Regions from separate parts of the Sphingobium sp. GW821-FHT02B05 genome, predicted to be linked through region 1. Evidence: predicted binding sites of a transcription regulator. Region 1 holds the regulator's gene; each other region holds the start of a gene.

Region 1 (10,015 bases):
TGTCGAACAACTGGACGAAGGACGGGGCGACCTGATCCCGACCATCGACGACCCGGAATTTGGCGACGGGCTATCGGCGCTGGCGCTGGCCGAAGGGCGCTGGCTCGCTCTGGCCGGTGAAGATGCGCCGATGAAACCGGACCTGCCGGCCGAATATTTTGCCGATCTGCTCTGGACGGTGGCCGCCTGCCTTCATGTCGTTTCGGGGCGAACCATGGTGGACGGGGGCGATCGGTCTTTGGCGGCCTTCGATCGGTCGGGCTGGGCGCTGCTGCGCGATCATGACGAGGCCGCGTGCCCGATCGCGCAGGCGGACAAACTGGTACGCAGGATGGGCGAGCGGGCTGACGTACCAGAATTGCTCGGCGCCTTGCTGGAACAACGTCGTTTCTTGCTGTTTGCGGCAGTGGCGGCGCGGCGGCTGCGGATGGACAGCCGCCACATGATCACCATGCTGGTGATGGGGCCGGTAGCGGAACTGGCATATCTGTGCCGTGCGCTGGGTGGGTCGGCGGCCGACTATCGCATCTTGCTGCTCGCGTTGCGCCCGGTGCGGCCTTTCCTCTCGGACGCGGCGATCGTCGCGGAGGCGGAGCGTTATCAAAGCGTGAGCGAGGATCAGGCCGACAGCGCGATCGGCGCCTTGCGTACGTCGCCTGTGCTGCGCGCGAAGCTCGACCATTTGCGCGCGGTGGCCGGTACATGACGGCGCCATCGCCGGCCATCGTCCGCGCCACCCTGTCCGCCGATGGCCGCCTGCTGAGCGCGGACACACTGTTGCTGACGCTTCAGCAGGAGGCGGGGGCGGATCTGGGCGAAGCCTTTGCGGTGCCGCAACTGGTGGCGATCGCCCGGTTGGCGGCGCGCCTTGGCGTTATGGTGTCGCGGCCTGTGGTCGCGGCGGCGCAGCGCGGCGATATCGACATGTGGGTGCGGGCCAAGCCGGACGACCAGGGTGTGAGCCTGTCGATCGTGGACTGGCGCGAGCGGCCATCCGCGCCGACATTGCCCGATGATGGCCGACGCGACGCGGATATCGCGGCGTTGGCGGACGGTTGGACCTGGCAGATCGACACGCAATTGCGGTTTCAGATGGTGCTGGCGGGCGGCGGAGACAGCGGTGTGCTGCCAACCCATCCGCCTGTGCCGGGCGCGCGTTTCTCCAGCTATTTTCAGCTGGAAGCGGATGAAGATGGCGATATGGCGATGCTGCGGGGTTTCGCCCAACGGCGCGCCTTCCGCGATCAGCAGGCGGTATTGGCGAGCGAAGGCAAAAGTCGTTTCCGCCTCTCGGCTTTCCCCATGTTCGATCACGCCGGTCAGTTGACGGGCTATCGCGGCACGGCCTTCCCATTGGAAAAGGCGGTGGTCGCGCCGATGGCGGACGAAGCGCCGATGGCTATCTACCCGGCCGAGTTCGGCCGCCGCCTCGATCGATCGTTGCGCCAGCCGCTGGGGCGGATCATCGCCAATGCCGATACGATCAGCGCGCAGTTGGAAGGACCGTTGCGCCCCGATTATGCCGGCTATGCCAATGACATCGCGGCGGCGGGGCGGCATCTGATGGCGCTGGTCGATGATCTGGCCGATTTGCAGGCGATCGACCGGCCCGATTTCAGCGTGATTGCCGAAGAGGTGGATTTGGCCGATCTGGGCCGCCGCGCGGCGGGCCTGCTGGCGGTCAAGGCGCTGGATCGGCGCATCACCATCATCGCGCCGGCGCCGGAGGCAAGCCTGCCCGCAATCGGCGAATTTCGGCGTATCCTGCAAATATTGGTCAATTTGATCGGCAACGCCGTCCGCTATTCGCCCGAAGGCACCGAAGTGCGCGTGGCGACCGAATGGGAAAGCGGCCAGGCGCGCATCGCCGTGATCGATCAGGGCGCGGGCGTGGCGCAGGCGGACCGGGAACGGATTTTCGAGAAGTTCGAACGGTTGGGCCGGGACGACGCCAGCGGGAGCGGCCTTGGCCTCTATATTTCCCGACGCCTCGCCCGCGCGATGAATGGCGATATTCGCATTGGTGGCGCGCCGGGCGAGGGCGCCCGTTTCATCCTCTCCCTACCGGTCGGAAACTAAACATCTTCAACAAAAAAACGGCGCCCGATCGGGGCGCCGTTCCTTTAAAAATGCCGTGCTGTGTCGTGCTTAGCGCTTGTCGACCGAGACATAGTCGCGCTGCGTCGGGCCGGTGTAGAGCTGACGCGGGCGGCCGATCTTCTGGGCTGGATCCGAAATCATCTCGTTCCACTGCGCGACCCAGCCGACCGTACGGGCAAGGGCGAAGAGCACGGTGAACATTTCGGTCGGGAAGCCGATGGCCGACAGGATGACGCCCGAATAGAAATCGACGTTCGGGTACAGCTTCTTCTCGACGAAATAGGGGTCGTTGAGCGCGATCTGCTCCAGCTCCTTGGCGACGTCGAAGACGGGATCGTTGACGCCCAGCTTTTCCAGAACGTCCTTCGCGGTCTTCTGCATCACGGTCGCGCGCGGATCGTAATTTTTATACACGCGATGGCCAAAGCCCATCAGGCGGAACGGATCGTCCTTGTTCTTGGCGCGGGCGATATATTCAGGAATACGGTCGACGGTGCCGATTTCGCGCAGCATGTTGAGCGCGGCTTCGTTCGCGCCGCCATGTGCCGGACCCCACAGGCAGGCGATGCCAGCCGCGATGCAGGCGAACGGGTTCGCGCCCGACGAACCGGCCAGACGTACGGTCGAGGTCGAAGCATTCTGTTCGTGGTCGGCGTGCAGGATGAAAATCTTGTCCATCGCGTCGACGATGACGGGATCGGGCTCATATTCTTCCGCCGGGACCGAGAAGGTCATGCGCAGGAAATTGGCGGTATAGGACAGGTCATTGCGCGGATAGACGAAGGGCTGACCCACCGAATATTTATATGCCATCGCGGCGATCGTCGGCATCTTGGCGATCAGGCGGTGGCTGGCGATGCGGCGCTGTTCGGGATCGTTGATCTCGGTCGAGTCGTGGTAGAAGGCCGACAGGGCGCCGACGACACCGACCATGATCGCCATCGGATGTGCATCGCGGCGGAAACCGCGGAAAAACGCGCTCAACTGCTCATGCACCATGGTGTGGCGCGTGATCGTGTTGGTGAAGTCCTCCAGCTCTGCCTTCGACGGCAATTCGCCGTTCAGCAGCAGGTAGCAGACTTCCATGAAGCTGGATTCTTCGGCCAGCTGGCCGATCGGATAACCGCGGTGGAGCAGGATGCCCTGGTCGCCGTCGATGTAGGTGAGGCCGGATTCACAGCTGGCGGTCGAGGTGAAACCCGGATCGTAGGTGAACATGCCGGTATTGGCGTAGAGCTTGCGAACGTCGATGACCTGCGGACCAACGGTACCATCCATGATGGCGTAGTCCTTGGCGTCTCCCCCAACGGTCAGGTTGGCTGTGTTATCCGACATATTTTTCTCCTTGTACGTCATCAACCGGCCACTGCGTGCCCTGCGGCGGCCAGTCGTTCCAAGCTCGCCTCTTTCCCCAGAAGGAAGAGGACATCAAAAATGCCTGGCGAGGTCGTGCGGCCGGTGAGCGCCGCACGAAGCGGCTGCGCCACCTTGCCCAGTCCCAGGCCGGCATCCTCTGCCACGCGGCGTATCACGTCTTCGATCGCTTCGACCGTCCAGGACTGGACAGGCTGGAGAGCGTCGGCTGTCTTGTCGAGCAGCGCGCGCGCGGAGTCGTCTAGCAGAGCAGTGGCCTTTTCGTCAAAATCGAGCGGGCAACTTTTGAACAGAAATTCTGCTCCCTCGGCAATTTCGTTAAGGTTCTTGGCCCTGGGCTTCAGCGATGCCATAGCCTGGGTCAGGAGCGCTACATTGGTATCCGATATAGCGATTTCAAGACGCTGTTCGACCCGCGGCGCGACCAGTTTTGCCAGGCGGGCATCATCGGCTTCGCGAATATAATGGCCGTTGAGATTTTCCAGCTTCTTGATGTCGAACCGCGAGGGCGAACGACCGACTCCGTCGATATCGAACAGTTCGATGGCGCGATCGATCGCGATGATTTCTTCGTCGCCATGGCCCCAGCCCAGGCGCAGGAGATAATTCAGCACCGCTTCGGGGAGCATCCCCATTTCGTCGCGATAGGCATCAACGCCGAGCGCGCCGTGACGCTTCGACAATTTCGCGCCGTCCGAACCGTGGATCAGCGGGATGTGGGCGTAGATCGGCTCTTCCCAGTTCATCGCCTTGATGATGCTGAGTTGACGGAAGGCGTTGTTGAGGTGGTCGTCGCCGCGAATGACGTGTGTGACGCCCATGTCATGATCGTCGACCACGACGGCCAGCATATAGGTGGGCGTGCCGTCCGAACGTAGCAGGATCATGTCGTCCAGTTCGGCATTCTGCACCACGACACGGCCTTGCACCGCGTCTTCGATCACCGTTTCGCCGGTCCGGGGCGCCTTGATGCGGACGACGAAGGGGGCGCCTGCCGGCGCGTCTTCGGGCGAGCGGTCACGCCAGCGGCCATCGTAGCGCATCGGCTGCTTGGCGGCGCGCTGCTGCTCGCGCAATTCCGCCAGTTCTTCGGGCGTGGCGTAACAGCGATAGGCATGGCCCGCTTCGAGGAGCTGGTCGACGACCTCGGCATGCCGTGGGGTGCGCTCGAACTGGAACATGGCGGGTTCGTCACCGCCCAGGCCCAGCCATTCCAGACCGTCGAAAATGGCGGCCACGGCTTCTTCTGTAGAGCGGGCGCGATCCGTGTCTTCCACGCGGAGCAGGAACTTGCCCCCATGGTGGCGCGCGAACAGCCAGTTGAAGAGTGCGGTACGGGCGCCGCCAATGTGGAGGAACCCTGTTGGGGACGGGGCGAAACGGGTCACCACCTGCTTGTTCATTCCCGTTGCACTTACCGTCATATTCTTCGACATTCGCCTTGCTGACCCATGGATGCGACGCCCCCTAGCATGGCTTTTGAGCCACGACAAACCTCCCTTGGTCGGAGGGGGGCAGTGTTGTCCCGAACTGGGCTGGACGCGGTTGAAAGCTGGCTGGAATGGGAGCGCGAACAGATCGGCCTTTGGGTGCCGATCGCGCTGGGCTGCGGCATCGCAGCGTGGTTCATCCTGCCCGATGCGATGGCGTGGCTTGCCTATTGTTGCGGCATGTTGGCGCTGGCCTGCATGGGCGTGATGCTGCCGGATGGTGGGCGATTGCGGCGCATGCTTGTCGCAGGCGCACTATTGGCTTGCCTGGGGTGCCTATTGGTGTGGGGCAAGGCAGTCCTGCTGGGGCACCCCCCGCTGGCGCGGGCACGATTTGTCGAGATGACAGGCGATGTGACAGTGGTACGGCCGGTGCCGGCGCAGGCGATGGTGCGGGTCATGCTGCGGCCGGTGGACGCGCCGGACCTGCCGCAGGTGGTGCGGATCAATATCGCCGATGCGGATATGCCGGTCGGCCTGGGGGAAGGCGCGCGGATTCGCTTCCGCGTGCGGTTGATGCCGCCTGCACCGCCCAGCGTGCCGGGCGGCTATGATTTTGCAGCACGCGCCTATTTTCAGGGCATCGGGGCGACCGGCAAGGCATTGAAGCCGATCGAAGTGCTGACGCCATCGACGGCGGGGCAACCGCTGCGGACACGATTGTTCGGCCATATATTGTCGCGGGTCGATGGGCCGGCAGAGGGAATCGCGGCGGCGCTTGCCACGGGCGATCAGGGCGCCATTCCCGAAGCGGATGCAGAGGCGATGCGGCGCAGCGGGCTGGCGCATCTATTATCGATCAGCGGGCTGCATGTGACGGCGTTGATCGGCGCGGTGATTTTCCTGCTGATGCGGGTGATGGTGATCAGCCAGCGGGTGGCTTTGGGATGGCCGTTGATGCTGATCGCGGCGGCCGGTGGGGCGCTGGCGGGGATCGGCTATACGTTGCTGACCGGGGCGGAGGTGCCGACGGTGCGGTCCTGCGTCGCGGCGTTGCTGGTGCTGGGCGGGCTAGCGATGGGGCGGGATGCCGTGACGCTGCGGCTGGTGGCGACGGGCGCGCTGGTGGTGCTGGTCCTGTGGCCCGAAGCGCTGGCGGGGCCGAGCTTCCAGATGAGTTTTGCGGCCGTGACGGCATTGGTCGCGTTGGCGGAACATCAGCGTTTTCGGGCCTTTGCTGCGGCGCGAGAGGAAGGGTTGCTGGGCAAGCTGGGGCGCAATCTGGCCGTGATGCTGGCGACGGGGATAGCCGTTGAACTGGTGTTGATGCCGATCGCTCTGTTCCACTTTCACAAGGCCGGACTGCTGGGGGCCTTCGCCAATCTGATCGCCATCCCGCTGACGACGTTCGTCGTCATGCCGCTGGAGGCGCTGGCCCTGCTACTGGATGTCGCCGGGCTGGGCGCGCCGGCCTGGTGGTTGACCGAGCAGGCGCTGAACCTGTTGCTGGCGTTGGCCCATGGCGTTGCGGCCAGCCCGATGGCGAGCCTGTTGGCGCCGACCATGGGAATGGGTTTGTTCGGCATCGCCATGATCGGCCTGCTCTGGTGCCTGCTGTGGCGCACGCGCTGGCGTTGGCTGGGGTTGCCGCCTGTCCTGATCGCTGTGGCCGTGACCTTTGCCGCATCGCCACCGGATATCCTGGTGACTGGCGATGGCCGCCATGTGGCGGTGCGGACGGACAGGGGGATGGCGATATTGCGGGATCGGGCAGGGGATTATGTGCGTGACGTCCTGTCCGAAAGCGCGGGCTATGATGGCGAACTGGCGGCGATTGCCGACCTGCCGACAGCGCGTTGCTCCGTCGATCTTTGCGCTGTCCGCCTGAAGGACGGCGCGGGGCGCAGTTGGCGAGTGCTGTTTACGCGCAGCGACGTGCTGATTGCCCGGCAGGATTTTGTGCGGGATTGCGCTGCGTCAGATATCGTCGTGAGCGATCGCGGGCTGCCAGGTTGGTGCCGCCCACGCTGGCTGAAAATCGACCGCCGGCTGCTGGCGCGCACCGGCGGTCTGTCGATCGGCCTGGAAAAAGGCGAAGTTCACACCGTCCATCGGCCCGGCGACGCCCATCCCTGGATCAGTCGCCCAAGGCCCCGGCCGAGGGCGACTACGCCCTAATTATAGCGGCGCAGCAGCCCCGCGAGCTTGCCCTGGATGCGGACCTGCCGCGAGTCGTAGATTTGCGGTTCATAGGCGCTGTTCGCCGGGTCGAGGCGAACGCGGCCGCCATCGCGCCGGAAATATTTGAGCGTCGCTTCCGCCTCGTCGATCAGGGCGACGACGATCTGGCCTTCGCGGGCGACGTCGGTGCGCTGGATCAGGGCGAAGTCGCCGTCGAGAATGCCGGCCTCCATCATCGAGTCGCCGGAGACTTCCAGCGCATAATGATCGCCTGCGCCCAGCAGGGCGGCGGGGACGGATAGCATCGCCTGGCCTTCCATCGCCTCGATCGGGACACCCGCCGCGATCCGCCCGTGCATCGGGATTTCGATTACGTCATTGGCCGCGATCGGCAGGAGCGGCGGCGGCGTCACCAGCTTGGGCTTGGCCGGCACTATCGGTGCAGGCGCACGGTGCATGGCATCGGGGAGCTTGAGCACTTCCAAAGCGCGGGCGCGGTTGGGCAGGCGGCGAATGAAGCCGCGCTCTTCCAACGCATTGATCAGGCGGTGAATGCCGGACTTGGACCGCAGGTCCAGTGCGTCCTTCATTTCCTCGAACGAAGGCGATACGCCGCCTTCGTCCAATCGGGTCTGAATGAAGCTCAGCAATTCCTGCTGCTTGGGCGTCAACATCGCGGTCCTCCGTGGAACGTATGAGGAACGCATAGGAAACAGATGAAGGTTAGTCAAGCGTTCCGCGCATCACAGCGGCAGGATCGTCACGCGCGTTCCAGGCTCGGCTGGCGGCGATCCGGCAGGGCGCAGGATCAGGCAGTCGGCCATGGCCATGGCGGCGGTGGCGGCGCTGTCCTGCGCGGTGACGGAGACGATGCCGGCGGTGCTGCGAAAGGCGCGCAGATAATCGTCGCGATCGCCCGTTGCGGGGAGGGCAGACGCCAGTGAGGCGTCGGTCGTGCGCGGCAAAGGATCGCGCGCGCCGCTGACATGACGGACGAGCGGCAACAGGAAGAGCGTCGCGGTGACGAAGGCGGAAACGGGATTGCCCGGCAAGCCAAGGAACAGCGCGTCGCCAAGGCGCCCGGCCATCAGCGGCTTGCCGGGGCGCATCCGTATCTTCCAGAAATCGAGCGTGCCGCCGGCCTGGACGAAGGCGGGGCGAACAAGGTCGTGATCGCCCACCGAAGCGCCGCCGGTCGAAACGATGATGTCGGCGCTTTTGGCGCGATCCAGCGCGGCGACCATGGCGTCCAGATCATCCGGCACGATGCCGAGGTCGATGACGTCGCAGGGCAGGGCGGCGAGCAGGGCCGCCAGCATCGGCGCGTTGGAGGAGGGCAGCAGGCCGGCCGGCGTCGGCGCGCCGGGCGGCACCAGTTCATTGCCGGTGGACAGGATGGCAACGCGCGGGCGGCGAGCGACCGGCACGGCGCCATGGCCGCCCAGCACGGCGAGCGCGACCTGGGCCGGGCCAAGACAGCTGCCGGCCTCCAGCAGGATCGCGTCCCTGGCGAAGTCGGAAGCGGAGGGCCGAACATGCCGGCCCGGCGAGACCGGATCGTCGCTGGCGGTCAGCCGATCGCCGTCGCGGGTCGCATTTTCCTGGATCAATATGGCGTCGGTGCCGGGCGGCAGCGGGGCGCCGGTGAAGATGCGGCTGGCCTCACCCGGCGCGAGCGGCGCCTGCAACCCCATGCCGGCCGCGCTTTTCGCGGTGACGCGCCAGGGACCGGGCATTTCGCTCGCGCGAATAGCATAACCATCCATGGCGGAGAGGTCCGCCCAGGGCTGGTCGCGCAGGGCGGCAATATCCTGCGCCAGCCAACGGCCGGTCGCTGCGCCGATCGCCACTGTTTCCGACGGCAGCCGGTCGGCCAGCGCGAACAGGCGAGCCTGTGCTTCTGCAACCGGCAGCAGGCTCATGATTGCCGGTGCCAGTCGCCGGATTTGCCGCCGGTCTTGGCTTCAAGCCGGACCGCACCGATGACCATCGCCTTGTCCAGCGCCTTGGCCATGTCGTAGATGGTGAGCAACGCCACCGAGGCAGCGGTCAGCGCCTCCATCTCCACCCCGGTCTGGCCGGCGGTGCGCGCGGTGGCGGTCACGGTGACGCCGCCATCGTCCAGGTCGAAATCGACCGTCACGGCGCTGAGCGCGATCGGGTGGCAGAGTGGGATGAGGTCGGCGGTCTTCTTGGCCGCCATGATGCCGGCGACTCGCGCCACGGCGAGGACGTCGCCCTTCTTAACCAGCCCGTCGGCGATGGCTTTGGCGGCGTTCGCGTGCATCTCGATCCGGCCGGACGCGACCGCTTCACGCGCCGTCACCGCCTTGGCCCCGACATCGACCATGCGGGCCGCGCCATCCTCGTCCAGATGGGTAAGGGCGGTCATGCCCCGGTCAACAGATTATGGGTCGCAGCCTCCACATCCGCCTGCCGCATCAGCGTTTCGCCGACCAGGAAGCAGCGCACGCCATGTTCGGACATGGCGAGAAGGTCGGCATGGCTGCCAAGGCCGCTTTCGGCAATGAAGGTGCAGCCCGCCGGCGCCTTGCCCACCAGTTCATACGTGCGCGCGAAATCGACCGAAAAGTCGCGCAGGTCGCGATTATTGACGCCGATCAGGCGCGAACGCAGCTTTAGTGCCCGCTCCAGTTCCGCTTCGTCATGCACCTCGATCAGCGCGTCCATGCCCAGGCCGAGGGCGGCGTCCTCAATCTCCTGCATCTGGCCGTCGTCCAGCGCGGCGACGATGATGAGGATGGCATCGGCGCCCAGCGACCGGCTTTCCAGCACCTGCCAGGGGTCGACGAGAAAATCCTTGCGCAATACCGGGATGGCGCAGGCCGAGCGGGCCGCCATCAGATAATCGTCATGGCCCTGAAAATAAGGTTCGTCGGTCAGTACCGACAGGCAGGCCGCGCCGCCGG
Region 2 (10,015 bases), on a different contig from region 1:
ACGCTCGCCGCCTGTGCCTATGAGCTGGATGCGGACGAGGTGGGCGACGCCCTGTTCGAACGTGAGCGGCTGGGGTCGACCGGTTTCGGCGGCGGTGTCGCCATTCCCCATGCCAAGATCGCAGGCCTGAACAAGATGTGCGGCGTGGTGGTGCTGCTCGACCCGGCCGTGCCGTTCGACGCGGTGGACGATGCGCCGGTCGATGTCGTCTTCGCTTTGCTGTCGCCGATCGACAGCGGCGCCGAGCATCTCAAGACGCTGGCCCGCGTGTCGCGTTACCTGCGCGACGAAGGCCAGGTGGCCCGCCTGCGCGGCGCGCAGTCGACAGAGGCGCTACATGCGCTGCTGGCGGGCGGCGGGGCGCGTGACGCTGCCTGAATCCGGGCCTGATTTCGGGCCTGAAGTGCCCGGTGGAGAGGCAGCGCATTTTCGCGCCCTCGAAAATCTCTATCGCTCCGCACCGATAAACCGGCTGTTCCGGTCGGAACTGACGATCAGCGAACCGGGCCGGTCGGTCATCGACTTCGATGTGGATGAAAGCCAGTTCCATGCCGCCGGCGCGGTGCATGGCACGGTTTATTTCAAGATGCTGGACGATGCGGCCTTCTACGCTGCCAACAGCCTGGTCAGCGATCGTTTCTTGCTGACTACCGCCTTCAACCTGCTGTTCACCCGGCCGATCGGTCCGGGCCGAATCCGCGCCGAAGGCCGCTGGATCAGCGGCAAGCGCCGGGTCTATGTCGCTGAAGCGAGTCTGATCGATTCGGATGGCGAGGAGGTCGGGCGTGGCACCGGCACCTTCATGCGCTCACAATTCCCCCTTTCCTCGCTACCCGGCTATGGCCGCTGAATCCCGACTGACGAGCGCCATGCTGGTGGGGGCGCTCAGGCGACGGGTCGGCGCGGCCGGCGGATTTGCCACCATCATGGTCAAGGGCGATGAGATCAGCGGCGTGATTCTGGTCCAGACGCTTGAAAAAGGGCAATTTACCGGTCTCTATGAGCGGGTTTCGAACTTTGACGGCGGTCATGCGTTGATGCGCTGTGGTCCTGCCCTGGAAGACGGGTCGGAGGCCTTGGACGCCTATCTGGCGCGGCGGCGCAGGTCGGACCCCGACCTGTGGGTTGTTGAACTCGACATCCCGGAAGCGGAACGGTTTGCCGTGGAAACACTCGGCTGATCGTTGACACAGCGTCATGGTTTCGGCACAGGCCCCCGACGCCAACGCGCAGGTTGCCGAATTCGTCCAATGGGGGGCGGGGCCGGTAAACACGCAGACGGGGGGCGGCCGAACGTCAGAGAATATGGGTTAAAACGACGTTTCCGGCCAAGAACCGCATGATTTTGAGCCGTAATGAGTTTTCGTCTGAAAGCTGCCTTGATGGTAGCCTTTGCCCTGTCCGCCGCCGCTGCGGTCACGGCTTCCGATATGTCGATCGCCGGTGAGTCGGTCGCTTCGGTCACATCTCTTCCGCAGGCTTTTCCTGCTACAGCCCCTGGCACAGCTTCGACCGGCACGCAGTCTGCCGTCGTTTTTTCCACGCCGCGCGAAGTGTCGCAGCCGCTGGAATCGGCCCGCACGGCCACTGCCGAATTTTCCCCTGATGCCGATGCGCAGGCCACCAGCCTCGCTGCTCTGGTCGACGCCCAAGGCGCACCTGAGGAGCTGGACGGCGACATGAAGTGCCTGGCCGGTGCGGTCTATTTTGAATCCAAGGGCGAAAGCCTGGAAGGCCAGTTGGCCGTCGCGCGCGTGATCATCAACCGCGCCAAGTCCGGCCGTTTCGCGAGCAGCCTTTGCGGCGTCGTGTATCAGCCCAGCCAGTTCAGCTTCGTGCGCGGCGGCGGCATGCCGCCCGTCCGCATCGATAGCCGCAGCTGGCGCGAAGCCGTCGCCATCGCCCAGATCGCGGCGAACGACAGCTGGGACAGCCGCGCGGAAGGCGCGCTCTTCTTCCACGCCCGCCGCGTTTCGCCGGGCTGGGGCAAGGCCCGTCTGGCGTCGATCGACAATCACATCTTCTATCGTTGAGGATCAGGCGCGCGGGACGCGCCTGGTCTAGGTTGGCGAAACTTTTCAGGCCGGTTCGGATCATCCGAATCGGCCTTTTTATTTGTTCCCTTCCTGTTCTAAAGTGGCGACATGAATAGTGCCCCGACCGACGTCTGTTCCCCCCTGACCGATGGCACCGCGCTGGCGGTGGCGCGGGGGACTTTGCGGCTATTTTTCCGCCATGACATGAGTGGAATACTGGAAGTGCCGCTGCCCAACGGTCGTCGGGCGGACATCATGGCCATAGACGGCGCCGGGCGGCTGACCATCGTGGAGATCAAGTGCAGCAGGGCCGACCTGCTGGGCGACATGAAGTGGCCCGACTATTTCGACTATTGCGACCGCTATTATTGGGCCGTGCCGGCGGGGTTCGACCTTACCTTGTTCGATAGCGAGGCTTTATGGCCGACGCGCACCGGCCTGATCGTCGCCGACCAATATGATGCGGAACTGGTGCGCCCTGCCCCGGTCGAGCCGCTGGCGGCAGCGCGGCGCAAGGCAGAGACATTGCGCTTCGCCCGGCGTGCCGCCCGGCGGTTGACGGCACTGAGCGACCCGGACCATGCTGCGGAGATCGGCTGGTAGGGCCGGCTATCCATTGCGACAGGAAGCGGGATGCGATCCCATCTGGAATTTCGATCGGGGGCATTGTGCGATCCGCCTGGTACGGCGCGGCGCGGCGAATTGCTGGCGCGGCAACTGGCGATCGGCCTGCCGGCGCAGGGCTATCGCATCCGCAACGCGGCGGCCAAGGATTGGGGATGGTGCGTAATGGTGGACAATCCCGGCTTTGCGCTCTGGATCGGCTGCGGCGCGCTGGCGGACCATGGCGACGGACATCTCTGCTTCATTCATCCGTCAAAGCCACGCATCTGGACCTGGATGGGGCGCGTCGATGCAAGCGAAACGGTGGAGCGGCTGGCGAGCGCGCTGGAAAGTTGCGTCCTGCGCAGCGGCGTCGCCCATCATCTGCGCTGGTGGAGCAAGGATGAGGTGAAGGCGGGCCGGCGCTGACGCCACGCGCCGCCTATATGTTCAGAATACCGGACCCTGCACCGTGCCGGCAGGCTTGGCCGTCGTCTTGGCGGCGTCCAGCGCTTCGATCAGGCCGGGGGTGCGGCCGTCGCGCTGCGCATAGTCGCGTGCAGACATGCCGGCGATGGTGTCGCGCTTGTCGGGGCTGGCGCCCTGCGCCACCAGCAGGCGGACAAGGCCGATGTCGCGCAATTGAACCGCGCGGATCAGCGGGGTTTCGCCGCTGCCATTCACCTTGTCGACCTGCGCCTTGTAGGCGAGCAGGCTGCGCACGCCTTCCTCGAACCGGCCCTGCACCGCGTCCATCAGCGGCGTATTGCCGTCATTGTCGGTCAGGTTGGGATTGGCGCCCTTCGACAGGAGGAAGGTCAGCCAGGTGGCATCGCGCCGGGCGACGATGAAATGCAACGCATTTTCGCCGGTGGACACGTCGCGGCTGTTGATGACGGTGGAGCCCGGCTTCTGGATAAGGTCGGTGACCTTCTGTCCGTCCTTGTCCTTCACAGCCTTCAGGAAGTTGTAATTGTCCGAAAACTGGGCCTGCGCCGGCGCGGGCGTCAGCAGCGCCATGGAGATCAACCCCAGGAAAGCGGAAAGGAACTTGCTCTTCATTATACGCCCCGTTGCATTGCAAATCATGTCCTAGCAGGGCATGGCTGGCCATGCCATGAACAAAGACGCCGCAATCGCCGCCCTGCCTTATCTGGCCCTGCCCTTTCTTGCCCTGCTGGCTGCCTGTAATATGGGGGCTGGCGGCGGGGCATCAAGCGGCGAGAGCGAACAGGGCGAATTGACCGGCGCGCGCATCGGTGCGCCCTTCACCCTGACAAACCAGGATGGCAAGCCGACCAGATGGGACGATTTCAAGGGCCAGTATCGGCTGGTCTATTTCGGCTATACCTATTGTCCGGACGTCTGCCCGGTCGACCTGCAACGGATCATGCAGGCGTTCGCCCGGTTCGAGAAGGCAAAGCCTGTATTGGCGGCCAAGGTGCAGCCGATGCTGATCAGCGTCGATCCGCAGCGGGACACGCCGGCTGTGCTGAAAACCTATGTTGCCGCCTTTCACCCGCGCCTGATCGGCCTGACCGGCACGAAGGACCAGATTGCCAAGGTCGCCAAGGATTTCGTGGTGATCTACAATCCGGAGACGGCCGGTGGCGCGACGACCGACTATCTGGTCAGCCACAGCCGCACGCCCTATCTGTTCGATGGCGCTGGCAAGCCGGTGGCGCTGGTGCCGGTAGATGATCCCGCGACGGCAGATGTGGATGAAGGCGCGCCGGACAAGGTGCTCGCCTTCCTGGACAAATGGGTCAAGTGACGCACTTCTGGGAAAAACCGCTCGATACGCTCGACAAGGCCGAATGGGAAGCCTTGTGCGACGGCTGCGGCAAATGCTGCCTGCACAAGGCGCAGGACGAGGATACGGGGCGCATCTATCCCACCAATATCGCCTGTCGCCTGCTCGATCGACACAGCGGGCAATGCAGCAACTACAAGGACCGGCGCAAATTCGTGCCCGATTGCGTGCGGCTGACCCCGGCCAAGGTGCGCCAGATCGAATGGTTGCCGCGCACCTGCGCCTATCGGCTGCGCGGCGAAGGGTTGCCCCTGCCCGACTGGCATTATCTGGTTTGCGGCGATCGGGAGGCGGTGCATCGCGCCGGCCAGTCCGTACGCGGCTGGACGGTGGGCGAGGCTGACGCTGGCGACTGGGAAAATCATCTTGTCGACCGCGAAGTCTGAGGGTGGGAAGTCTGATCCGGACGCCGCGATCCTGATCGACGGCGTGGCCATGCCGGTGCTGGTGCGCCGGTCGGCACGGGCACGGGCCTATCGCCTCACGATCGACAGCGCGCGCGGGGCGCTGCGCCTGTCGCTGCCGGCGCGGGCCAACCTTAAAAAAGCGCTCGGCTGGGCACAGGACCATGAAGGCTGGGTGCGCGCGCAGATGGCGAAGCAGCCGGCGATCACCCTGCTGGAGCATGGCGCGACCTTTCCGCTGGAGGGGCGCGAGGTGACGGTCCAGTGGATGGAGGGCGCGACGCGGACGATCAGGCTGGAGGGCGACCGGCTGTTGTTGGGTGGCGCGGCCGAATCGGTGGGCGCGCGGGTGCAGCGCTGGCTGGTGGCGCGGGCGCGGGCAGTGCTGGAGACGGAGAGTCACGCCATGGCGCTGGACCATGGGCTGATCGTTGCTTCGGTGGGCGTAGGCGATACGCGCAGCCGTTGGGGCAGTTGCGCGTCTTCCGGGGCGATCCGCTATAGCTGGCGCTTGATCCTGGCCCCGCCGGAGGTGCGCCGGGCGACCGTGGCGCATGAACTGGCGCATCTGCTGCACATGGATCACAGCCCGGCCTTCCACGCCGCGCACAAGCGCATCTATGGTGCCGATCCCAGGCCGGCGCGCGCATGGTTGCGCGCGCATGGGGCGGGGCTGCACCGCTATCGGGCCTGACTCGCATGGCGCGGGCGAAGAGGCGCTATCTGACGGCGACGATGCCGGATGGCTATGTGAAGCGGATTGGGCCGACGGCGGACCCGCTGACCCATTATTGGCGGATCGTGGCGGAACTGGACAATGGCAAGACCGAAGTCTTCTGGGGCCATACGCGGTCGCTGGCGGAGGCGAAGAAGCTGAAGGGACCAGCCGGGGACGGCGCCAGGATGCGCGGGTGGAAAAGCTATGTCTTCGAGATTGCGGAACTGGTCGAAGAGCCGGTCTAGCACCATCCGTCAGGGTTTAGTTTAACGTCGATGCGGCCAGGCGCCCGATGCGTCGCCGGAACAGTCATGATCGGCGCCCTTCCGATAGGGCAGCCCGCAGTCCTTGCAGGTGGCATAATCGCCGACCTTCAGGCCATGGCCAACCGCCACCCGCTCGTCGAACACATAGCAGTCGCCCTGCCAGTGGCTCTCGGCTTCCGGCATTTCCTCCAGATAGCGTAATATGCCGCCCTTGAGATGATAGACGTCGTCAAACCCGCGCGCCTTCACCAAGGCGGTGGATTTTTCGCATCTGATGCCGCCGGTGCAGAACATCGCGATCCTGGGTGTCCGGCCCCGCGCCTTGAGGTCGGCGGCGAAACCTTCGAACCAGCCGGGAAATTCGCGGAAGGACTTGGTTTCCGGGTCGATCGCGCGATCGAATGTGCCGACCGCCACTTCGTAGGCGTTGCGCGTGTCGATGACGATCGTGTCGGGATCGGCGATCAGGGCGTTCCATTCGGCAGGGTCCAGATGGGTGCCGGCCTGATTGACGGGGTCGAGATCGCCCACGCCCAGCGTCACAATTTCCGCCTTCACCTTCACCTTCATCCGGGCGAAGGGCGCATCATGCGCGTGCGAATATTTGACGTCCATCGCGGCGCAGCCCGGCAGGGTGCGCAGGTGCGCGACGAGCGCCGCGATCGCCTCGGCACTGCCTGCGACGGTGCCGTTAATCCCCTCGCCCGCCAATATCAGCGTGCCGCATGTTTCCAGATCCGCGCAGCGCACGCGCAGGTCTGCGGCGATCGACGCCGGATCGGCGAAGCGGGTAAAGCAATAGAGGGCGGCGACGATGTAGGTGAAAGGTTCAGCGGACATGGGGCCGCCTATAGGGCTTTGCGCCGCCTCTTGAAAGCCGGGGCGGACAGGCGCATAGGCAGGCGATGGTTCCCCTTTCGTTCGCAGGTCAGGCCTTCATGGCGCTGCCGGAGGCCGCGCTCTACTGGCCGGCGCAGCGGGCCTTGCTGGTCGCCGACCTGCATTTCGAAAAAGCGAGCTGGTATGCCCGTTTCGGCCAGTTCCTGCCCCCGCATGACAGCCAGGCGACGCTGGACGTAATCGAGACGCTGGTGGCGCGAACCGGGGCGCGGGCCGTCTGGTCGCTAGGCGACAGTTTTCATGACTCGGACGGCGCGACGCGGTTGGACCCGATGGCGCGTGAAAGGCTTATTTCCCTTACGGAAAGGCTGGACTGGATCTGGATTACCGGCAATCATGACGTCGCTGTCCGGGACATGCCAGGGGGACGCCGGGTTCGGCAAGCGCAGGTCGAGGGGATATGGTTGCGGCATGAAGCGGAGGCGGATGATCCGCACCCCGAAATTTCCGGCCATTACCATCCCAAGCTGCGCCTGTCGGTCCGGGGCCGGCATGTGTCGCGACGCTGTTTCGTGGGATCGGCGACCAAACTGATCCTGCCTGCGCTCGGGGCGCTCACGGGAGGGTTGGATGCAGGCCATGGAGAGATTCGCCGCGCGGTCGGGCCGGGTGCGGCTGCGTTGGTGCCGGTCGCCGACCGATTGCTGCGCTTTCCCCTATCGTAAACTTCCCCTACGGAAATCGGCCTGGCCATTGTTGCTATCCAGCAACATCGACCGCACTGCTTCTTCCGCAGATGCAGAAAAAGCGCAGAAAAGCGCGCGACTCTTGCCATGTCCCTGCTGTGGCAGCATAATCACCCCAACCCCGACGCGGCGAAAAGTCGTGCGGGCCAGGAGAGGATCGACATCATGACACATAAGAGTCCCTTGCTGACGACCGTGGGTGCGTTGGCACTGTGCATGTTTGCCCCTGCCGCTCTGGCGCAGGACGCCACCGCGCCGCAACCGGTCGTGGACGACAGCGGCACCAATATCATCGTGACGGCGACGCGCCGGGCCAGTCCCCTGTCCGACGTGCCGATTGCCGTGTCGGCGGTGGGCGCGCAGGCGATGCAGAATAGCGGCGCGAGCGACATCCGTACGCTCAATCAGCTGGCGCCATCGTTGCTCGTCTCCTCTACCGGGTCGGAAGCCAATGCGTCGGCCCGTATTCGCGGCATCGGCACGGTTGGCGACAATCCGGGCCTCGAAAGCTCGGTCGCGGTCTTCATCGACGGCGTCTATCGTTCGCGCACCGGCGCGGGCCTCAACGAACTGGGCGAGATCGAACGGGTCGAGGTGTTGCGCGGGCCGCAGGGCACGCTGTTCGGCCGCAATGCGTCGGCTGGCCTCATCAACATCATCAGCAAGGCGCCCGAACAGACATTCCATGCCAAGGGTGAGGTCACCTACGGCAATTATGATTATTGGCGCCTGTCTGGTCGCGTCACCGGGCCGATTGCCGATGGCATCGCGCTGGCGCTGGACGGGGTGTGGAGCAAGCGCGACGGCTTCTACAAGCTGGTCGATGGCGCCGGCAACAGGGTGGGCGACACCAATGACCGCGACCGGTATTTCCTGCGCGGCCAGGCGCTGATCGAACCGAACGACGCGCTCTCCATCCGTCTGATCGGCGACTATACCAATCGCGACGAAAGCTGCTGTGGCGCGGCTTACGTCGAGGCGCGCGAGCGGCGGCCGGCCGCGGGCGGCGGCTATACCGACGCGCCGTTCAACCGGATCGCCGCGATCCTGGCGGGTCAGGGCAGCGTGATCCCGGCCGATCCCTATGACCGCGAACTCCATGTGACGCCGGGCCGCGACTATGTCAGCAAGCTCAAGGATTGGGGGGTGTCGGGCGAGATCAATTATGATTTCGGCGGCGCGAAGCTGACCAGCATCACGGCCTATCGCGACTATAAATCCCAGGATTACGGCGATTATGACTATAATCGCGCCGACCTGCTCTACCGCGATCCCAACACCTATCGCCAGTTCAAGACCTTCACGCAGGAATTGCGCTTGCAGGGATCGGCCTTCAACGACAAGCTCGATTGGCTGGTCGGCGGCTATTACGCCAATGAAAAGCTGACATTGCAGGACAATATCCGCTTCGGCGCCGACTATGGACGCTTTGCGGCCTGTCGCCTGATGGCGGGCGCGGGCGCGACCAGCAACTTCACGGCGCAACAGCTGGCGGCCTGTGGCAGCGGCCTGGCCACCCAACCGCTCATCACCGGAACGCAGGCGAACCTCAATGCCGGGCTGACCGCCGCGCTGATCGCGCGCGGCGTGCCGGCACCGATCGCGGCGGCGCAGGCCGGGGCGATCTCGACGGGCCTGGGCAACGGCCTGCGCGCGCTGGCGGCAATTCCTTCCGGCACGGGCGACGTCGCCTCCCTCTATCGGCAAAAGAGCGAGAATTGGGCGCTCTTCACCCATAATATCGTACACATCACCAACCGGCTCGATCTGACTTTGGGCCTGCGCTACACCCATGAAAGCAAGCGTTTCTCCGCCGATTTCAACAATAATAACGCGACCTGCGCGGCGTTGCAGGCGTCCGGCCTGCCCGGCATCGCCACCAATGCCGCGCTGGGCAGCGCATCGACGCTGGCCGGCGGCATCCTTACTCTGGGGTGCCTGGGCAACGGATCGACCAGCCTCAACGCGCTCGACCTCAACGACAAGATCAGCGACGGCGAATTTTCCGGCACGGCGGTCCTGTCGTGGAAACCGGTCGACGAATTGCTGCTCTATGGCAGCTATTCGAAGGGCTATAAGGCGGGTGGCTATAATCTGGATCGTTTCCAGCTGGGATCGACCGGGCTTAATGCTGTCCCTGCCGTCTTTGCGCCGCGTAGCAATGCGGATGTGGCCAGCCTGCGCTTCGCCGCGGAAAAGGTCGACAGCTTCGAAGTCGGCCTGAAATATGTGCAGCCCAAATGGAGCGTGAACGTCGCCGCCTTCCGGCAGGAGTTCAAGAATTTCCAGCTGAACACGTTCAACGGCACCAGCTTCGTCGTGCAGAATATCAATGGCTGCGACAGCGCGCTCAGCACGGCGCGGACCTGCGATAGCGGCGATGTCGGGCCGGGCCTGATCAGCCAAGGCGTGGAACTGGAAGCCAGCGTCAGCCCGGCACGCAATTTCCGCGTATCGGGCGGCGCAACCTATGCCCGCGCCAAATTCGCCAACCGTTTGGTCGGCAGTGGCGATGGCAGCGTGCCTCTCGATCCCGCGCTGTTCCTGTTGCCCGGTTCGATCAACAGCAACGCGCCCAAGATGGTGACA
Region 3 (10,015 bases), on a different contig from region 1:
CTCTGCTTTGCCAAGACGGACGCCACGCTGGATCAGGCGATCGAGCGGCTGGCCGCCTTCCGCGCGACGCTTGGCTGACGCAGGATCGCTGCGCCCAGGATCAGCATCGCGATCATTAGCAACCCCTGTGCCGCCAGAAAGGGCGGCTCGGTCCCCGTCGGCGCCAGCGCATTGAGCGCCGGCACTTTCAGGAAGCCCTGAACGACCAGCACGAACAGGTTCATCCATAGCGCTGCGGTGGCGCTCACCGCAAAGGCGGCCCGCGCCCGGCCGTGCAGCTTCAGACCATAGAGCGCGACAAAGGCGACCATCAGCACCAGTGTCGAGACGATGCCCACCCCGATCGCCGGCGTGAAGCCCCGGAACGGAAAGAGGAAGCCGGTCAGGCTGGTCAGCAAGGTAGTCATGAGGAAGAGCGCCTGCGTCCGGCGCAGAAAATGCCCCTTCGCCATGGCCGGCAGGGCGATCAAGCCGCTCACGATGCCGACCAGGCTGATCGCGACATGCAGCGCGATGAAGGCGGGAATGGAAAGACCAAGGATCATGATATGTCTCCTTCGATTTTAGCCTAAACTCCGTTCGCCCTGAGCCTGTCTAAGGGCCGAGCGATTGGCGGCGTCACGCCCGATAGCGGGCCGCCGCATCCTTGCGCGACAGGTTGGGCCGCAACGCCGCGCGCGCCGCGAGATAGGCGTCGAGATCGCCCCGGTCGGGCAGCGCCGGAATGGTGATCGCCTCCCCCATGTCCAGCCCGGCCAAGGCCGCATCGACCATCACCCCGACTTCCATCACCATCGCGTCGGGGATGGTGGCGATCTGTTCAGGCGTCCAGATGGCGGTGCGGGTTATGCCCGGCAGTACAGCCTGCACCTTCACGCCCCTGCTCCCCAATTCCACCTGCAATGCCTCGGTAAAAGCCAGCACATAGGCCTTGCTTGCCGGATAGACCGCCGTGAAGCCATCGGGCATCAGCGCCGTGACGGACGTGATATTGATGAGCGTGCCGGCGCCGTTCGCCGACAGCCGGGGCGCAATGGCGCGGGACAGCCGCGTCACCGCCAATATATTGAGGTCGATGAGGCTGGTCAGATAAGCGGGGTCGGTCTCGACGAAACCCTGCTCGCCCGCAATGCCGGCATTGTTGACAAGGCCGGTGATCGCGTCGTCGTCGCGCAGCCGCGCCTCGATCCGGGCAAGATCGTCTGCCTTGGACAGATCGGCGGCAACCACCTCGACGGCGACGCCGGTGCCGCGCAGCTCTGTCGCCAGCGCCTCCAGCTTTTCCGCCCGTCGGGCGACCAGGATCAGGTTGGCGCCGCGCTTTGCGAAGCGGTCGGCATAAACCGCGCCGATGCCGTCGGACGCGCCGGTGATGAGGATGGTGTCTTGGGTCATGGAAACTCTCCTTGAAGCCACCGTTCGTCGCGCGCGAAGCCGAAAAATGCGTCTCGATACGCGCGAACCGAACGGAATTGCGTCAGCCGTTGATGAAATCGAGAAGGTCGGCGTTGAACCGGTCCTGATGCGTCTGGGTCAGCCCATGGTCGGCCCCTTCATACACGATCAGCACCGCTTGCCGGACGATCTTCACCGTGGACAAAGCGGATGCGCCGATCGGGACGATCTGGTCGTCATCGCCATGCAACACCAGCGTCGGCACATCGACCTTGGCCAGGTCAGCATGGAAATCGCTCTCGGAAAAGGCGCGGATGGAGTCGAGTTGCCCTTTCAGGCCACCCATCATTCCCTGCCGCCAGAATTCTTGCGCGATCCCTTCGGATATCACCGCCCCGTCGCGGTTGTATCCGTAGAAGGGAATGGTCAGATCCTTGAAAAACTGGCTGCGATTGTCGAACGTCCCCTTGCGGATGCCATCGAACACATCGATCGGCAACCCGTCCGGATTGGCCTCGGTCTTCAGCATCAACGGCGGGACCGCGCCGACCAGCGCCAGCTTGGCGACTCGCGCCGTGCCATGGCGACCGACATACCGGGTGACTTCGCCGCCGCCGGTCGAATGGCCCACCAGCACCACGTCGTTCAGGTCCAGCGCCGCGATCAGTTCGGCCAGATCGTCGGCATATTGGTCCATATTATTGTTGGCCCAGACCTGATCCGACCGGCCATGGCTGCGACGGTCATGGGCGATCGTGCGAAAGCCGCGATCGGCAAAATAGACCATCTGCGCGTCCCACGCATCGGCGCTGAGCGGCCAACCATGGGAAAAGACGATCGGCTGGCCATCGCGCGTCCCCCAATCCTTGTAGAATATGCGGGTACCATCTGTGGTGGTGATGAAATTGCTCATGATGAAAGTCCCTTTCCGTCTCGCAGAAGAGCGTCTCTCACGCCCTGTACTTGCAGGATTAGGGAGAAAGGCAGAGGATCGGGATTGGCGGTTCCGACATTAAGCGGGCCGATTCCGACAAAGGGGCTATCATGACCGTTACGCCGCCGCCACGGGCCGAAATCGGCATCCTCCTTTATCGCGACTGCCAGCAGGCGATGGTCCATGGCATGACCGACCTGATCGCCATCGCCGGGCAATATTCGCTCCAGCATGGCGGTCCGCTGGTCCGGGTCAGCCATTGGCGGATGCAGGCCGACGGCGGCTTCGCCCGCTGCCACGACACGCATGATGGCCTGCCCGGCACACCCGACTTCTGGCTCATCCCCGGTCGCCTGGCCGGCGTGCCGGATGCGCAGGAGGCCGCCCCCTATGCCCGCTGGCTGCTCGACCGCCATGCACAGGGCGCCACGCTCGCCTCCAACTGCGGCGGCGCCTTCCTGCTTGCCGCCACCGGCCTGCTCGACGGTCGCCCCGCCACGACCCACTGGTGGTTCGCCGAAGCGTTCCGCACCCGCTTCCCTGCCGTGAAGCTGGATTGCGACCGGATCGTCATCGACGATGGCGACATCATCACCGCCGGCGGGCTGATGGCCTGGACCGACCTTGGCCTGCGGCTGGTCGACCGGCTGCTCGGCCCAACGGTAATGCTCGACACCGCCAAATTCCTGCTGATCGACACCGCCGGGCGCGAACAGAAGCATTTCGCCCGCTTCATGCCGCGCATGACCCATGGCGACGAAGTCATCCTGAAGGTGCAGCACTGGCTCGCCGCCCGTGAAGCAAAGCCGCTCAGCGTCGGCGAGATGGCGGCGCAGGCGGCGCTGGAGGAACGCACTTTCCAGCGCCGCTTCAAGGCCGCGACCGCCATGACGCCGATCGAATATGTCCAGCATCTGCGTGTGGCGAGGGCGCGCGAGCATCTGGAATTCACGAAGCGCAGCATCGACCAGATCGCCTGGAGCGTCGGCTACGAGGATGCCGCCGCCTTCCGCAAGCTGTTCCACCGTCTCGTCGGCCTGTCGCCGGGCGACTATCGCCAACGCTTCGCCGCGCCAACCGTCCAAGCGGCGTGATATTAATAGTTAGCTAACTATCTAATTTATCCTGTGCGATTCCCCTGTCTTACTCGCTGTCTCACTTGCGGCCGCCGCCCCCGCCCGCTAGGTTCCCGTTTCGTTCCAGACAAGGATATGCAATGGACAGCCTGGCCGCCCTTTTGATCGTCATCGCCCTGCTGATCGGCCTTGCCGTCGGCTGGCTGCTCCGGGGCAGGGCGCTCGCGCCGCTGGCCGTCGAAAAGGCCGATCTCGCCGGCAAGCTGGACCTCGCCACCAGCCAGCGCAACGGCGCCATCGCCGAACTGGCGGTCGAGCAGGAGCGCGTCCATCAGGCCACGACCCAGATCGCCCGGCTCGAAGCCGCGCAGCAGGCCGCCGACCAGCGGCTGGACGCGGTCCAAATCGCCGCCACGCAAAAGCATGAAGCGCTGCAAGCCGCCGCCGCCCAGCGCATCGAGTCCATCCAGGCCGACCGCGAAGCCGCGCTGCGCGAGCTGGCCGCGCTCAAATCCGACACCCAGGCCCGCACCCAGGCCTTCGAACAGCAGATCGCCGCGCTCAAGGACGCCAAGGAGCAACTGTCCGCCCAGTTCAGCGAGATTGGCGGCAAGCTGCTGGATCAGGCCCAGACCCAATTCCTGACCCGCGCAGACCAGCGCTTCGCCCAGGCGAACGAGAAGAGCGAGGCGCAGCTGAAAACCCTGCTGAACCCGGTCGAAACCACCCTCAAGCGCTATGAGGAGGGGCTTGCCCGCGTCGAGAAGGATCGCGTGGGCAGCTATGCCGAATTGCGCGAAGCGGTGCAGCAGGTGCATCTGGGCCAGGGGCAGGTGCGTGATGAAACCGCCAAGCTGGTCAATGCCCTGCGCGCCGCGCCCAAGACCCGCGGCCGCTGGGGCGAGCAGCAGTTCAAGAATCTCATCGAAACCGCCGGCCTCTCTCCCTTCGTGGATTTCAAGGAGGAAGTGTCGGTCGCGGTCGAGGCCAATGGCTCTGAAACTCGGATGCGGCCGGACTTCGTCATCAACCTGCCCGGCGACCAGCAGATGGTGGTGGACGTCAAATGCTCGCTCGTCGCCTATCTGAACGCCGTCGATCAGGTCGATCCGGCGCTGCGCGACGCGCATATGCTCGACCATGCCCGCGCCATGCGTACCCATGCCGACGCGCTGGGGCGCAAGGCCTATTGGGAACAGTTCGACAAGGCGCCGGATTTCGTCATCATGTATGTGCCGGGCGACAATTTCGTCACCGCCGCGCTGGAGGCCGACATGGACCTTTGGGAGCGTGCGGCGAAGAATCGCGTCATCATCTGCGGCCCTGCCACCTTCCTCCCCCTTGCCCGCACGCTGGCCGGCCATTGGCGCCAGGCCAAGATGCAGGAACAGGCGCAACAGGTCGGCCAGTTGGGCAAGGAGCTTTACGAGCGCCTGTCGGTCGCCGCCACCCACCTCAAGCGGCTCGGTTCCGGTCTCAACAGCGCCGTCTCCAACTATAACAGCTTCATCGGCAGCTTCGAAAGCCGCGTCCTGTCCACCGGTCGCAAGTTCCGCGACCTCGACATCGAAACCGGCGGCAAGGATATCGAGGCGATGGAGCCGCTCGACGTCCTCGCCCGCGACGCACAAGCGGACGAGGCCAAGGCGCTGCCGGCGGCCGAGTAAATAAAGCAGGAACAAGCCTCTCCGCCCCGCGTATCTTACACAGAAGCGACGCAGATCATCGCAGTCGCGGGTCGGAGAGTGTCATGTGGAAGGCTATATTGTTCCGCCGCCCGTTGCGGCGGCATGAAGACAGGACAGAGAAGATCGCGCCGGCACGCAAGGCGTCATCCGTCGCCGACGGTCCCTTCGCCGACTTGATGGAAAAGCTGGACCGCATCCCCTATCGGCGCCAGTGGAAACGTGCGCCGGGGCATTGAGCGGCACCATCCTGTCCTATTCCCCACCTCCCGTGATAACGGGATTATGGGCGCGATGCAGACATTCAGCGCGCAAGATAATATCCTACCTTACTTCTTAAATGTCGCAATCAGCGGGAAATGTGCGAAGTTAAGCGCGTCTCTTCCTATCTTTCATGCCCGACTTCTGCGGCGGCCCCATTGCCGCCTTGTCCGCACGCTGGCATGGCATGCCCATGAAAAAGATCGGCCTGCTCGGCGGCTCCTTCAATCCGGCCCATGGCGGCCATCGCGCCATCTCCCTCTTCGCCAGGGACGCCCTCGGCCTCGACGAAATCTGGTGGCTCGTCTCCCCCGGCAACCCGCTCAAGCCCGCCAAAGGCATGGCCCCGCTGCCCGCACGCCTCGCCAAAGCCCAGCATGTCGCCCGCCGTTCGCCGATTCGCGCCACCGCGATCGAGCGCTACCTGCGCACCCGCTACACCGTCGACACGCTCCGCGCGCTAACCCTGCGCTACCCCCGCAACCGCTTCATCTGGCTGATGGGCGCCGATAATCTGGCGCAATTTGGCCAATGGCGCGACTGGCGCGGCATTGCGCGGCAAATGCCCATTGCCGTTATCGCCCGTCCGGGCTATGATAGGGCTGCCCGTGGCTCTGTGGCCATGAGCTGGCTGCGGCGCTTCGTCCGGTCCGCGCGCCAGAGTGCAGACTGGACGAATTGGAGACCACCGGCGCTCGTGCTATTGCGCTTTCGCCCTGATCCAAGATCGGCGACCCTGCTGCGGCAGGCGGACCCCCTCTGGCATCGCGAATATGAAGCAACGTGTGCGCGCGATCCGCTCATGCGTCGGTACGTCATCTAGATTGGAGTTTCATTGTCTAACCTCGCCCCTGCCAACGATCCGGTCTTTGCCGCCGATTCCGTGGCCGCTCTCCATGCCCTCGTCATGCAGTCGCTCGACGACGACCAGGCACAGGAAACCATCTCCATCCCGCTGGAAGGCAAGAGCAGCATCGCCGATTATATGGTGATCGCCAGCGGCCGTTCGTCGCGTCAGGTCGCCGCGATCGCCCAGCATCTTGCCGAACGGATCAAAAAGGAAACCGGCCGGTCCGCCCGTGTCGAAGGACTTCCGGTCGCCGACTGGGTGCTGATCGACGCCGGCGACGTGATCGTCCACCTGTTCAAGCCGGAAGTGCGCAGCTTCTACAATCTGGAACGGATGTGGGGCTTCGTCGACGCGCCGGTCGCGGGCAACGGCCTAGCCGCCCACTGACCGTTCAGTTCGAGCAGCATCGAGCGCAGTCGAGATGCGCCTGTCGAGAAACCTTCTCGACTTGGGTTCTCGACAAGCTCGAACCTATGCGCGAAGCGAACGGAATTCGTCATGCTCCTCCACATCATAGCACGCGGCAAGATCGGGCGCTCGCCCGAAGCCGATCTGGTCGATCGCTACACCAGGCGATTGACCATGCCCCACAAGATCACCGAAATGCCCGATCGCGGCGGTAAGCCGCCCCCCGCCGGTCCCGGCACGGTGACGGTGATGCTGGATGAAAAGGGCAAGCAACTCGGCTCCATGGAGTTCGCCCGCCGGATCGAGGGATGGCGCGACGCGGGTACGCGCGAATGTCGCTTCCTGATCGGCGCGGCGGATGGCTTCGATGATGCGGACCGTGCGAACGCAGACCTGCTGATCGCTTTCGGCGCCATGACCTGGCCGCATATGATCGCCCGCGCGATGCTGGCCGAACAGCTCTGGCGCGCCTGCTCCATCCTGGCCAATCATCCCTATCATCGCGAAGGCTGAAACAGTCTGAAGGCGTCTGGCACAGTCACCAACTGACAGAATGCGCCCAGCAAAAGAAAGAGCGGCACATATCGTTCGCCGCTAGAAAGCCGCCCGGTTTCCGCCTAGGCAGGACCGATAGAGGCGGGGCATCGGGTGAAGCGTAGCATCCTCATTGCAAGCGGACTGATGGGCCTGTTGGCCATCGCCGCCACGCGCCTGCCCGCCGCCAATGATGCCGCGATCATCCTGTCCGGCACCGCCGGCACCACGCTGGCGCAGGAGCAGCAGGCGCTCAAAAATGCCCGCCGCCAGTCGGACGAAGCCCGCGAGCGCTCCGCCCGGCTGGATCAGCAGGCCAGCGCCGCCCGCGACGAAGCCGAACAAGCCCGCCGGCGCGCCGCCGCACTCGCCGCGCGCATCCAGCAGGCGGAGGCTGACATTCAGGCGGCGCAGGCCCGCATCGCCATCATCAATCGGCTGCAACGCGCCCAGGCCGCCCGGCTCGCCGCCAGACAGGAGCCGGTCGTTCGCCTGACCGCCGCGCTCCAGATGATGGCCCGCCGCCCGTTGACGCTGGCGCTGGTCCAACCGGGGTCCGTCGCCGACGCCGTGCATATGCGCGCCGTGCTGGGCCAGGTGCTGCCCGTCATCGAGCAGCGCACCGCCGGCCTGCGGCAGGAACTGGACAAGAGCCGCGCCCTGCGCGCCACGGCGCAACAGGCATCCGACGCCCTCACCCAGGCGCAAACCGACCGCAAGGATCGGCAAACCGCCATGGCCGCCCTCGAAGCGCAAAAGCGCGTCGCCGCCCGCGACTATCGCGCCAATGCGGGACTTGAAAGCGAACGCGCCCTTGCGCTGGGCGAACGCGCCCGCGACATCGTCGACCTGATGGACCGGCTGGAGGAAGCGGGCGACCTGCGCGAGCGGCTGGCCGCCCTGTCCGGCCCGCTGCTTCGCCCCGCCCGCCCCGACCAGGCCGGTGCCGCCGCTCCGGAACGGGAGGCGTCCGCCGGCGGTCCGCCGCCCTATCGCCTGCCGGTGATCGGCCAACTCGTCACCGGCATGGGCGAAGTGAATGACGGCGGCGTCCGATCGCGCGGCCTGACCCTAGTGACGCAACCCGGCGCGCAGGCGATCGCGCCGACAGCCGGCCGCATCGCCTTTGCCGGCCCCTATCGCGACTATGGCCAGATCCTCATCATCGACCATGGTCAGGGCTGGACCACGCTCATCACCGGCCTGCACCGCGTCACAGCCCAGGTCGGCGACACCGTACGCCAGGGCGAACCTGTCGGCATTACCGGTCCCGAACGCCCGAATATCACCGTCGAACTGCGCCGCAACGGCCGCCCGGTGGACATCGTGCCGCTGGTGGGGCTCGGTTAACCTTACGCTCATCGATCCCGCGCGACACTCCATCGAAGCGCGCTTTTGCGTTGCGGCACGAATCGGCCTATATCGGAGCATTGATGCACACTCCTAGGACAGCCATGAAATCCACTTTCCTCCAGGGCGCGGTTGCGCTCGGGGCGCTTGCGCTCATTCCGGCTACCACCGCAGCGCTCGCCGACGGGGAAGCGTCCAGCTACAAGGCGCTCGACGAATTCATGGACGTGTTCCAGAAGGTGCGCAGCGACTATGTCGAAAAGGTCGACGACGAAAAGCTGATCAAGGGCGCGATCGACGGCATGCTGGCCAGCCTCGACCCGCACAGCAGCTTCCTTGATGCGCGCGATTTCCAGAATCTGCGCACCCAGACCGAGGGCAGCTATGGCGGCCTCGGCCTCTCGGTCACGCAGGAAGATGGCGCGGTCAAGGTCATCGCGCCGACGCAGGACACCCCCGCCTGGCGCGCCGGCATCAAGGCGGGCGACTATATCACCCATATCGATGGCCAGCTCATCTATGGCGGCACGCTGGACGAGGCCGTGGACAAGATGCGCGGGGCGCCGGGCACCAGCCTGAAGCTGACGCTGGTCCGGGCCGGTCGCGACAAGCCGATCGAACTGACCCTTACGCGCGAGATCATTCAGTTGAAGCCCGTCAAATGGGAAGTGAAGAATAATATCGGCGTCATCAACATCGTCAGCTTCTCGGCCAATACCGGGGCCGACGTGCGACAGGCGATTCGCAGCATCGACAAGAGCCTGGGCCACAAGCCTACCGGCTATATCCTCGACCTGCGTTCCAACCCCGGCGGCCTGCTGGACGAAGCCGTGACCGTGAGCGACACTTTCCTGGAGCGCGGCGAGATCGTGTCGCAGCGCGGCCGTGCGAAGGGCGATGTCGAACGCTATTATGCCAAGCCGGGCGACGATGCGAAGGGCCTGCCGGTGATCGTGCTGGTCGATGCAGGCTCCGCCTCGGCCTCCGAAATCGTGGCCGGCGCCTTGCAGGACCAGCATCGCGCGCTGGTGATGGGCGAGCGCAGCTTCGGCAAGGGGAGCGTCCAGACGATGTTGCCACTGTCCAACACGACCGCGCTGAAGCTCACGACCGCGCGCTATTACACGCCGTCGGGCCGCAGCGTGCAGGAAGGCGGCATCCAGCCGGACATCCGTGTCCCGCAGCTGTCAGACCCCGATTACAAGAACCGGCCGAAATTTCGCGAAAGCGACCTGCGCCGCCACCTGATCAATGAGATCAAGACCGACGACAAGGCATTGGAAGAGGATACGAAGGACGATCCGCGCTTCGCCATGTCCGCCGAAGATCTCAAAAAGAAGGGCGTCGAGGATTTCCAGCTCGACTATGCGCTCAAGACGATCTCGCGTCTGGCCAGCACGCCCGGTGCGACCATTGCGCAGGCACAGGCTGCAAGGAAGCCCGGCGCCAAATAAGCTTTGCATTTATAAGGTGGGCTATGAGGTCTTTCCTCATAGCCCGCTACACATGCGAGCAATCATGA

Evidence for each region. Region 1 encodes LexA, which represses DNA repair genes until DNA is damaged. Its sites were predicted from a motif close to GTTCCNCNCTTGTTCT; they were not measured.
Region 2: AC07UX_RS17360 (MmcB family DNA repair protein) is a predicted target of LexA. The motif match lies at 2,118-2,133, and genes of this name have one in related genera.
Region 3: AC07UX_RS14450 (DNA recombination protein RmuC) is a predicted target of LexA. The motif match lies at 3,515-3,530, and genes of this name have one in related genera.

What each region holds. Positions count from the first base shown of each region.
Region 1 is NZ_JBWKVW010000001.1:1,105,887-1,115,901, reverse strand. Features, by position in the region: gene AC07UX_RS05585 (DUF2336 domain-containing protein) at 1-706, shown strand, start outside; gene AC07UX_RS05580 (sensor histidine kinase) at 703-2,079, shown strand; gene gltA (citrate synthase) at 2,149-3,435, opposite strand; gene gltX (glutamate--tRNA ligase) at 3,456-4,877, opposite strand; gene AC07UX_RS05565 (ComEC/Rec2 family competence protein) at 4,947-7,082, shown strand; gene lexA (transcriptional repressor LexA) at 7,079-7,759, opposite strand; gene AC07UX_RS05555 (molybdopterin molybdotransferase MoeA) at 7,829-9,007, opposite strand; gene moaC (cyclic pyranopterin monophosphate synthase MoaC) at 9,004-9,477, opposite strand; gene trpC (indole-3-glycerol phosphate synthase TrpC) at 9,474-10,015, opposite strand, start outside.
Region 2 is NZ_JBWKVW010000007.1:80,105-90,119, reverse strand. Features, by position in the region: gene AC07UX_RS17380 (PTS sugar transporter subunit IIA) at 1-378, shown strand, start outside; gene AC07UX_RS17375 (PaaI family thioesterase) at 338-850, shown strand; gene AC07UX_RS17370 (DUF1491 family protein) at 840-1,181, shown strand; gene AC07UX_RS17365 (cell wall hydrolase) at 1,356-2,033, shown strand; gene AC07UX_RS17360 (MmcB family DNA repair protein) at 2,145-2,639, shown strand; gene AC07UX_RS17355 (hypothetical protein) at 2,670-3,068, shown strand; gene AC07UX_RS17350 (ankyrin repeat domain-containing protein) at 3,090-3,701, opposite strand; gene AC07UX_RS17345 (SCO family protein) at 3,742-4,413, shown strand; gene AC07UX_RS17340 (YcgN family cysteine cluster protein) at 4,401-4,838, shown strand; gene AC07UX_RS17335 (M48 family metallopeptidase) at 4,819-5,550, shown strand; gene AC07UX_RS17330 (hypothetical protein) at 5,556-5,819, shown strand; gene trhO (oxygen-dependent tRNA uridine(34) hydroxylase TrhO) at 5,841-6,680, opposite strand; gene pdeM (ligase-associated DNA damage response endonuclease PdeM) at 6,746-7,405, shown strand; gene AC07UX_RS17315 (TonB-dependent receptor) at 7,592-10,015, shown strand, end outside.
Region 3 is NZ_JBWKVW010000004.1:55,328-65,342, forward strand. Features, by position in the region: gene AC07UX_RS14425 (aminotransferase) at 1-78, shown strand, start outside; gene AC07UX_RS14430 (hypothetical protein) at 33-545, opposite strand; gene AC07UX_RS14435 (SDR family NAD(P)-dependent oxidoreductase) at 619-1,395, opposite strand; gene AC07UX_RS14440 (alpha/beta fold hydrolase) at 1,478-2,308, opposite strand; gene AC07UX_RS14445 (GlxA family transcriptional regulator) at 2,440-3,423, shown strand; gene AC07UX_RS14450 (DNA recombination protein RmuC) at 3,546-5,072, shown strand; gene AC07UX_RS14455 (hypothetical protein) at 5,156-5,329, shown strand; gene AC07UX_RS14460 (nicotinate-nucleotide adenylyltransferase) at 5,545-6,174, shown strand; gene rsfS (ribosome silencing factor) at 6,187-6,588, shown strand; gene AC07UX_RS14470 (23S rRNA (pseudouridine(1915)-N(3))-methyltransferase RlmH) at 6,700-7,122, shown strand; gene AC07UX_RS14475 (murein hydrolase activator EnvC family protein) at 7,258-8,493, shown strand; gene AC07UX_RS14480 (S41 family peptidase) at 8,598-9,947, shown strand.